Regions from separate parts of the Kluyvera sp. CHPC 1.2972 genome, predicted to be linked through region 1. Evidence: predicted binding sites of a transcription regulator. Region 1 holds the regulator's gene; each other region holds the start of a gene.

Region 1 (3,281 bases):
AGTGCCGCCGCGCAGGAACTGCACCGCGTGCCTTCTGCGGTGAGCTATACGGTACGCCAGCTGGAAGAGTGGCTGGCTGTTCCCCTGTTCGAACGGCGCCATCGCGACGTTGAACTTACTCCCGCTGGCGTATGGTTTTTGAAGGAGGGGCGGTCTGTTATCAAAAAAATGCAGATCACTCGCCAACAGTGCCAGAAAATTGCTAACGGCTGGCGAGGGCAGTTGGCGATTGCCGTCGATAATATCGTGAAACCGCAGCGAACCCGGCAGCTGATTGTCGATTTCTATCGCCACTTTAGCGACGTGGAGCTGATTGTTTATCAGGAAGTGTTTAATGGCGTCTGGGATGCATTGGCCGATGGCCGCGTGGAGCTGGCGATTGGTGCCACTCAGGCGATTCCGGTCGGTGGCCGCTTCGCGTTTCGTGATATGGGGATGCTCAACTGGCACTGCGTGGTGGCGAGTATCCATCCGTTGGCGCAGATGGAGGGCCCGCTCAGCGATGATGTGTTGCGCAACTGGCCGTCGCTGGTGCGCGAAGATACTTCGCGTTCGCTGCCGAAGCGGACGACCTGGCTACTCGATAACCAGAAGCGTGTGGTGGTGCCGGACTGGGCTTCATCGGAAACCTGTATCTCGGCGGGACTATGCGCGGCGATGGTACCGGGGCATCTGGCGCAACCGTGGTTGGAAAATGGGGAGTGGGTGGCGCTACAGCTTGAAAACCCGTTCCCGGATGCCGCCTGTTGCCTGACCTGGCAGCAAAGCGAAGCATCGCCGGCATTAAGCTGGCTGCTGGAATATCTGGGGGATAGCGAGACGCTAAATGAAGAGTGGCTGCGGACACCCGAGTAGGGTGTCCGTGGGTAATGCTTAGCGGCGGTAGTCGCGGAACGGACCGTCGGCCACGGAACGACGTTCGATAAGACGCGGATGCACCTCAATCGACTGCGAGGTCTCGCGTTTGCTAACGATACGGTCCATCAGCATGTTAAACGCCGTTTCACCGAGCGAATCTTTCGGCTGGTGAATCGTCGTCAACGCCGGGGTGAAGAAACGGGAGTTGCGCACGTTATCATAACCAATCAGCGAAATGTCCTGCGGCACGCGAAGACCCATTTCATCTGCGGCGCACAGTGCGCCCATCGCCATGATGTCGCCACCGCAGAAGATAGCAGTAGGGCGCGGCTGCTGCGACAGGATCTGCTGCATTGCGCGATAACCGGATTCAGGCTCAAAGTCACCCTGTACAATCCAGTTCTTCGGGACGTTGATGTGCGCTTCTTCCATCGCTTTCATAAAGCCCGCCAGACGACCCGCGCCGGTGTTACGCTCCAGTGGACCTGGGATCACGCCGATATCGCGATGACCGCGCTCAATCAGGTAACGGCCTGCGGTATAGCCGCCTTCAAAGGCGTTATCGATGACCGAGTCGGTGAAGTCCGCTTTAGCCTCGCCCCAGTCCATCACCACCATCGGGATGTGACGGTACTCTTCGAGCATCGTCAGTAGGGATTCCGGATACTCGGAACACATGACCAGCAGGCCATCCACGCGCTTTTGCGCCATCATCGACAGGTAGGCGCGCTGTTTTTCCAGGTTGTTCCAGGCGTTGCCCAGAATCAGGGTATAGCCCTTCTCAAAGCAGTTTTTCTCAACGGCTTCGATAATTTCGGCAAAGTAGGCCGCTTCGCTGCTGGTCGCTAGCAAACCAATCGATTTGGTGTGGTTCACCTTCAGGCTACGGGCAACGGCGCTCGGAGAGTAGTGCAACTCTTTGATCGCCGCCCAGACGGCTTCACGCGTCTCCTCGGCGACAAAACGCGTTTTGTTAATTACATGTGATACGGTTGTAGTGGAAACGTTTGCGCGCTTCGCTACATCTTTAATAGTTGCCATTCCATCTCACTCCAGACCCTGGCCTGCCCCTGATAAAATCGAAAGGAAAACGTTTGCCTTCACACACCCTGACGCAATTTTGTGGATTGCGATTCGCCGGGAAAACGATACAGGACGACAGGAGGGGGTCAATGGCCGGTACGCTTATAAATAAGCGTCGAATTTTGACTTATCCTGACGCAAAGTGGAAGAGTAAAAACCAACATCCTGCTAAATCTGTGAAGATTTTTGCGCAATACTGTGCAAAAATGCGTTAGCACAGTTTTGCTGTAGCGATAAAAAGGAGAAAAGTTGATGAGTACCGAACTTAAGATGTCACTCACCACCACCGTCATTACCCTTGCGCTGATTGTTGCCGCAAGTTTGACTGCTGTACTGCATTAATTCCTCTGCGAGGGGGCGTCCGCTCCCTCCTGTCTGATTGTTACCCGTTTAGCAATAATCTTTTGCTGTTTTGTACACTTCTGTTTTTATGTGATTGATGTCATGCTTTTGCCCATTATCGACATGCCGCGTCTGTCGTGCGGCCAACCGGAGCATTTGCATGAAAATTAACTTTCCCTTACTGGCGTTAGCCATTGGGGCCTTTGGCATCGGGACCACCGAATTCTCGCCAATGGGGCTCCTGCCGGTCATCGCTAAGGGCGTAGACGTCTCCATTCCCGCTGCCGGGATGCTCATTAGCGCCTATGCCGTAGGGGTGATGGTTGGCGCACCGCTGATGACGCTGCTCCTTTCACATCGTGCTCGCCGTAACGCCTTGATCTTCCTGATGGCGATTTTTACCCTCGGCAACGTACTGTCGGCGATGGCGCCGGACTACACCACGCTGATGCTGTCGCGCATTATCACCAGCCTTAACCACGGTGCATTCTTCGGCCTCGGTTCCGTTGTTGCCGCCAGCGTGGTACCGAAGCATAAACAGGCCAGCGCCGTGGCGACCATGTTTATGGGGTTGACGATTGCCAATATTGGTGGCGTTCCAGCGGCAACCTGGCTTGGCGAAACCATCGGCTGGCGGATGTCATTCCTGGCAACGGCAGGCCTCGGCATTATTGCTATTCTGGGGCTGTGGTTCTCTCTGCCGAAGGGCGGGGCGGGTGAAAAGCCGGACGTGAAGCGCGAGTTGTCGGTGCTGGTACGTCCGCAGGTGCTGTCGGCGCTGCTGACCACTGTACTGGGCGCAGGGGCGATGTTTACGCTCTATACCTATATTTCACCGGTGTTGCGTACGATAACTCACGCCACGCCAGCGTTTATTACGCTGATGCTGGTGCTGATTGGCGTGGGCTTCTCCATCGGTAACTACCTCGGCGGCAAATTTGCTGACCGTTCGGTGAGCGGTACGCTGAAAGGCTTCCTGTTGCTGCTGATGGCAATTA
Region 2 (3,281 bases), on a different contig from region 1:
GGTTCCTGGCTGGTTCCTGCTGACGCGCTGGAATCAGGCGACTACGATCGCATCACCAAGCTGGCTCGCGAAGCGGTTGAAGGCGCGAAGCTGTAAGGTGTTTGCTGCACCCAGCCTGATGGCTGGGTAAGCAAAAGAAGGGCGGGTATGCGCAAGCAGCCCGCCTTTTTTCTTATCCCTGAACCACCACGGCCGCCGCGGCGATTTTGGCACGCTCGACGGCCTCTTCAACGCTGTCTGCGGTTGCCAGCGCCACGCCCATACGGCGAGAACCCGCAATATCCGGTTTACCGAACAGACGCAGCTGTACCCCGGCGCTTAGCGCATTCTGCACGTTATCAAAGGTGACGTTGCGGCTGGTCAGCGTGGGCAGCAGTACCGCCGAAGCGGACGGGCCGTACTGACGGATGGCGCCAATCGGCAGCCCCAGGAAAGCGCGAACGTGGAGGGCAAACTCGGAGACGTCCTGCGATATCAGCGTCACCATCCCGGTATCATGTGGGCGAGGGGAGACTTCGCTGAACACCACGTCATCACCACACACAAACAGTTCTACACCGAACAGGCCATAGCCGCCCAGCGCCAGCACCACCTCGCGGGCGATTTCCTGCGCACGCGCCAGCGCCAGTTCGCTCATCTGCTGCGGCTGCCAGGATTCGAGGTAGTCACCCTCTTCCTGACGGTGACCCACTGGAGCACAGAAGTGAACGCCGTCGACGGCATTGACGGTCAGCAGAGTGATTTCGAAATCAAAATTAACCACCCCTTCAACAATTACCCGGCCTGCACCGGCGCGGCCGCCTTCCTGCGCATACTGCCAGGCCTGCGCCAGTTGATCTTCTCGGCGAATAAAGGTCTGGCCCTTGCCGGATGAACTCATCACCGGCTTCACGATGCACGGCAGGCCGATATCGGTGACTGCCTCGCGGAACTGCGTTTCGCTGTCGGCAAAGTGGTAGGCTGAGGTCGGAAGCTTGAGGGTTTCCGCCGCCAGACGGCGAATGCCTTCACGGTTCATCGTCAGTTTGGTTGCCCGGGCGCACGGCACGACCTTCTGCCCGGCCTGCTCAAGCTCAATCAGCGTGTCCGTGGCGATGGCTTCAATTTCCGGCACGATAAAGTCTGGTTTTTCCTGTGCGACCAGCGCTTTCAGTACGTTGCCATCGAGCATGTTGATAACGTAAGCGCGGTGCGCGACGTGCATGGCCGGTGCATCGGCGTAGCGGTCGACCGCGATCACTTCAATACCTAAGCGCTGGCATTCGATCGCCACTTCTTTACCTAACTCACCTGAACCCAGAAGCATTACGCGCGTCGCAGCGGGACGCAGAGCTGTTCCTAATAACGTCATTACCCATTCCACCGTCTATCCAAAGTTTGGCGCATTATAAACGAAAACGTTTGCGTCTGTCTTGCGAGTGGCACAAAAGGCTGATGAAACGTAGGATGAGGGGAAAGGTTATGTTGGCAATGAGCGCGACTTTTGCCAGGCTTAATAATGAATTAACACGACAAGAAGAATAACGAGATGCCACCTAAAGCGAAACGGATACCCCACACCATGACTTTGCATGGTGATACGCGCGTCGATAACTACTACTGGCTTCGCGATGACACGCGCGCCAAACCGGCGGTGCTGGATTACCTGCAGCAGGAGAATGCCTACGGGCGTGAAGTGATGTCCTCCCAGCGCAGCCTGCAGGATCGCGTGCTGAAAGAGATTGTCGACAGGATCCCTCCGCGTGAGGTTTCAGCGCCCTATATCAAAAATGGCTATCGCTATCGCCAGGTGTTTGAGCCGGGCCGTGAATATGCGATTTACCAGCGCCAGGCGTTAAACAGCGATGAGTGGTCCTTGCTGATTGATGAAAACAAACGGGCGGCGCACAGCGAGTTCTATACCCTGGGTGGGCTAAACGTTGCACCAGACAATAACCTGTTGGCGGTGACCGAAGATTTTCTCTCCCGCCGCCAGTACAGCCTGCGTATTCGCCATTTGGAAAACGAAACCTGGCTGCCGGAAGTGATCGACGATGTTTCACCGGGTGTGGTGTGGGCCAACGATTCGCGCGTGCTTTACTACGTGCGCCAGCACCCAACGACGCTGCTGCCGTGGCAGGTGTGGCGACATCAGATTGGTGCTGCCGCCGAGCAGGACGAGCTGATTTACGAAGAGCAGGACGAGACATTTTATGTCAGCCTGCATAAAACCTCGTCACGCCAGTACGTGGTGATTGCGTTGTCCAGCACCACCACCAGTGAAATGCTGCTGCTGGATGCCGACCAGGCAAACGCCCAGCCGCGCGTCTATGTCCCGCGCCGTAAAGATCATGAGTACAGCCTCGATCACTACCAAAACCAGTTCTACCTGCGTTCTAACCGCGAGGGTAAAAACTTCGGCCTGTACCGCAGTGAATCCTGGGAAGAGGCCGAGTGGCAAACTCTGATTGCGCCGCGCGATGCCGTGATGCTCGAAGATTTCACGCTGTTTCGCGACTGGCTGGTGGTGGAAGAGCGTCAGCATGGCTTAACCAGCCTGCGGCAGATCCATCGCCATCGCCAGCAGGAAACGGCCATTGCCTTTGACGATCCGGCCTATGTGACCTGGATTGCCTATAACCCGGAGCCGGAAACCGCCTGCCTGCGCTACGGCTATTCGTCAATGACCACCCCGGACACGCTGTTTGAGCTGGATATGGACAGCGGCGAGCGCCGCGTGCTGAAACAGCAAGAGGTGAAAGGGTTTGATGCCAGTCATTACCGCAGTGAACGTATCTGGATTACCGCACGCGATGGCGTTGAGGTGCCCGTGTCGTTGGTCTATCGTCATGAGCATTTCCGTCGCGGTAAAAATCCGCTGCTGGTCTACGGCTACGGCTCCTACGGGGCCAGTATGGACGCCGACTTTAGCAGCAGCCGCTTAAGCCTGCTCGACCGGGGCTTTGTCTTTGCCATCGCCCATATTCGCGGCGGTGGTGAACTGGGGCAGCTCTGGTACGAAGAGGGAAAATTCCTCAAGAAGAAAAACACCTTCAATGACTACCTGGATGCCTGCGATGCGCTGCTGGCGAAAGGCTATGGCGACCCGGCGCTCTGTTATGGGATGGGCGGCAGCGCGGGAGGCCTGTTGATGGGAACCGTGATTAACGAGCGTCCTGAACTGTTCCATGGCGTTGTTGCGCAGGTGCCGTTCGTCGATGTGGTAACTACGATGCTCGATGAGTCGATTCCACTGACCACCGGTGAGTTTGAGGAGTGGGGGAATCCGCAGGATGAAACCT
Region 3 (3,281 bases), 390 kb from region 1:
CCCCTTCTTCATGTGTTAAAAGGCAACAACTCTCGAGGTTTAATGCAATTTTTTGTGAAGCTTTATCAGTATACAACAATTCAATAAATACTCGAGAATTGAAATCAAAAGCAACATAAATTCCTGAATAGACCGGTCGTTCGCGCAATAAACAACCAGATTGCTCATTGTTTTTGCGGCTAATCTAAAAGATGGGGATAAACGGGGAAATAACAAGCAGAAAAGAACGAAAAAAAGCCGGGGCGACCCGGCAAAAACACAATGAGGGAGCAAATCTTAATCGGTGATGAACCAGTCGTCCGCGCTCTCCCAGGTCTCCTGGAGGATCTCGCTAATGCGGTCTTTATCTTCTTTAATGCCGCCGATGACGGAGAGGTTGTTGTTGGCCGCGTAGCGCACGCTGACGGTGCCTCCGCTGTCCGGAAATTGATCGTTAATACGGCGGGAAAGTTCGTCTGCTAGCGCGTCTAGCGCACCTGCAGGCAGTGCAGTGGTTTTTGCAACGGTAACTTCAATACGCATAATTGCCCCCTGTGTAATATACTGGATATTTATACAGTTACCTTGCGGCTTTTACAACAGGGGGCGCGAAATTATTTTTTCACCGTCCAGCGCAGCGTTTCGCCGGCCAGGAACGGCACCAGCGTATCGTCGCTGAGCGCGATAGTTTCGGCAACCAGGCTCTCTTCACGCGCCAGCTCGACAAAATCGTCGTTCACCGGCAGGCCGTAGAAGCGTGGGCCGTTTAGTGAGCAGAACGCTTCGAAGTGCTCAAGCGCGTTCATCTCTTCAAACACGGTAGCGTAACTTCCCAGTGCCGTTGGGGCGTTAAAGCAGCCTGCGCAGCCGCAGCTTGCCTCTTTGCGATGCCGGGCGTGCGGCGCTGAGTCGGTACCGAGGAAGGCACGGGTAAAGCCGCTGGCAACCAGTTCACGCAGCGCCTGCTGGTGAGTATTGCGCTTAAGGATTGGCAGGCAGTAGAGGTGAGGGCGTACGCCGCCAACCAGCATATGGTTGCGGTTGAACATCAGGTGCTGAGGGGTAATGGTGGCGGCGATCAGTTCATTGCCGTCGCGTACGTACTCCGCTGCATCTTTGGTCGTGATGTGCTCGAAGACAACTTTCAGGCCCGGTAGGCGCTGGCGCAGCGGCTCCATCACGGTGTCGATAAAGCGCGCTTCACGGTCGAAGATATCAATTTCCGCGTGGGTGACTTCACCGTGCACCAGCAGTGGCATTCCCAGTTTTTCCATACGCTCAAGCACCGGCATAATCGCATCGGTGCTGGTGACGCCGTGGCTGGAGTTGGTGGTGGCATTCGCCGGATACAGTTTGGCTGCGGTGAATACACCTTCGTTAAAACCGCGCTCCAGCTCGTTCGGGTCGAGGGTGTCGGTTAAGTAGCAGGTCATCAGCGGCGTGAAATTGTGCCCGACAGGCACGGCATCAAGAATGCGCTGGCGGTAGGCGATAGCCGCATCCACGGTGGTAATTGGCGGAACCAGGTTCGGCATGATAATTGCGCGGCCATACAGCTCACTGGTATACGGGACAACCGTTTTCAGCATCTCACCATCGCGAAGATGGATATGCCAGTCGTCTGGGCGGCGAATTTTCAGAACGTGCGGTAATGCGGTCATTTGAGGCTCCGGCTGGTGGAATATCAGTCATTTTTTGCCGGGCACTAAGGATAAGCGGAAACGTTTTCCTTTGCATCCTTTTCCGTGAAATTTGTTTGCGAAAGAAGAAAACCCTCTCCTTGAGGGGAGAGGGTTTAAATGGTGAGTTTCGGGAATTTAGTCCGTGAACGGGATAATGATTTCGCCCGGTTTCACCTCAATACCCTTGGCAAATTTCTTCGCCAACGCTTCACCCTGGCTGGCATCTTCTTTCAGCACATAGGCAGGCTGCTTGTTAAAGTACGTGCGCAGCGACTGGTTGAGGTAAGGGATCAGCGTCTGTACCACCGTTTGCATCTTCTCCGGTGTTACCTTCGCATCCTGGATCTCCATCTCCTGAAGGTAGATAGCGCCTTGTTCTTTGTTGAACACCGGCAGTGCTTTCAGCGTCAGAGCGATATTCGCTTTCTGGCTGCCAAAGAGGGAGTTCATATCCAGTTTCGCATCGCCGCTCAGCGTCACTTTGTTCGGCTCTTCACGACCAATCGCGCTGGAGAGGTTACTCAGGACGATATGGGCATCGGCTACGCCGGGTACGCCAATATCTTTCGAGAAATTATTCCGCTTCTGTAACGCCTGGTTAATCTCCTGCTCGCTAACGGAATATTGCGTGAGTTGATTACAGCCAACCACCAGGCCGCTGACGATCAATGCGGCAATAACAAACAATTTTTTCATGAGGTTCCTCAAGGTAAAACGTTCGGTGCATCCTGACATAAAGCAGCATACCCTGTTAGTAGAACTCTGACAGCGGAAAATGCTGAAAGTGCCGCGGTGAAGGCGCAGGGAGAGCCATAAGAGGCAGATTTTTACGCCGGAACGCTTAGCCGCTGTTTCACGCAAAAGCCGTTATGCGGCGAAATCACGGGCCTATTTTTGTTTTGTGTCAGCGGCCTTTGCTTCACCCGATGCCGTTTTCTCATGGAGGAAGTCGGCATCGTTTTCAGCATGATTGTCATCGTTCATGGCCTTTTTAAACCCTTTTAGCGCAGCACCAAAATCGGAACCCAGAGAGGCGAGTTTTTTCGTACCGAATAACAGAACAACAAGAACGACAATCACTAACAGTTTGGTGACGCTAATTTCGCCCATAATGGCACCTTAATAGAACAGATAGAGAGAATAGTCGTTGGCGTAATGAACACCACGCCTGAGTATTTGGGTTGCGAATTTTCGCAAATCAGCGCTTTATTTATTTGTCTCTTAATGGCATTGATTTCGCATCGTTCATCTTTACGCATGACTCGGCACAATATTACGGCCTGCGATAAAGTTGAGGTTAAGGTAACATCTTCATTTTGCCGGACTATCTCACTCTTTCACGTATTGCCAGCGATAGGGCTTTTTGATCACAATGCGTCATGACAATTGTTGTTTTCATTGACTGCCGTGGGCAGGTAGAGTGAGACGACCAGGGTATATGTTGGGTACAGGAGTAGTGAGATGTTTGGCTATCGCAGTAATGTGCCGAAAGTTAGGTTGACCACCGACCGGTTAGTGGTGCGTCTGATTCATGATAGAGACGCCTGGCGTCTGGCCGACTATTACGCCGAGAATCGGCAATTTTTAAAGCCCTGGGAACCGATTCGTGACGACAGTCAT

The links. Region 1 encodes PurR, which represses purine synthesis genes. Its sites were predicted from a motif close to CANGCAAACGTTTGCNTG; they were not measured.
Region 2: the regulator PurR is predicted to act here: its motif matches at 1,391-1,408, upstream of purT (formate-dependent phosphoribosylglycinamide formyltransferase).
Region 3: the regulator PurR is predicted to act here: its motif matches at 1,694-1,711, upstream of pyrC (dihydroorotase).

Annotation. Positions count from the first base shown of each region.
Region 1 is NZ_JAPKIB010000003.1:56,118-59,398, reverse strand. It holds gene punR (DNA-binding transcriptional activator PunR) at 1-855, shown strand, start outside; gene purR (HTH-type transcriptional repressor PurR) at 874-1,899, opposite strand; gene cydH (cytochrome bd-I oxidase subunit CydH) at 2,194-2,283, shown strand; gene V6944_RS06255 (MFS transporter) at 2,444-3,281, shown strand, end outside.
Region 2 is NZ_JAPKIB010000001.1:169,298-172,578, reverse strand. It holds gene V6944_RS00950 (bifunctional 4-hydroxy-2-oxoglutarate aldolase/2-dehydro-3-deoxy-phosphogluconate aldolase) at 1-96, shown strand, start outside; gene purT (formate-dependent phosphoribosylglycinamide formyltransferase) at 173-1,351, opposite strand; gene ptrB (oligopeptidase B) at 1,529-3,281, shown strand, end outside.
Region 3 is NZ_JAPKIB010000003.1:441,832-445,112, reverse strand. It holds gene dinI (DNA damage-inducible protein I) at 277-522, opposite strand; gene pyrC (dihydroorotase) at 594-1,640, opposite strand; gene V6944_RS08195 (lipoprotein) at 1,797-2,357, opposite strand; gene tatA (Sec-independent protein translocase subunit TatA) at 2,550-2,771, opposite strand; gene rimJ (ribosomal protein S5-alanine N-acetyltransferase) at 3,123-3,281, shown strand, end outside.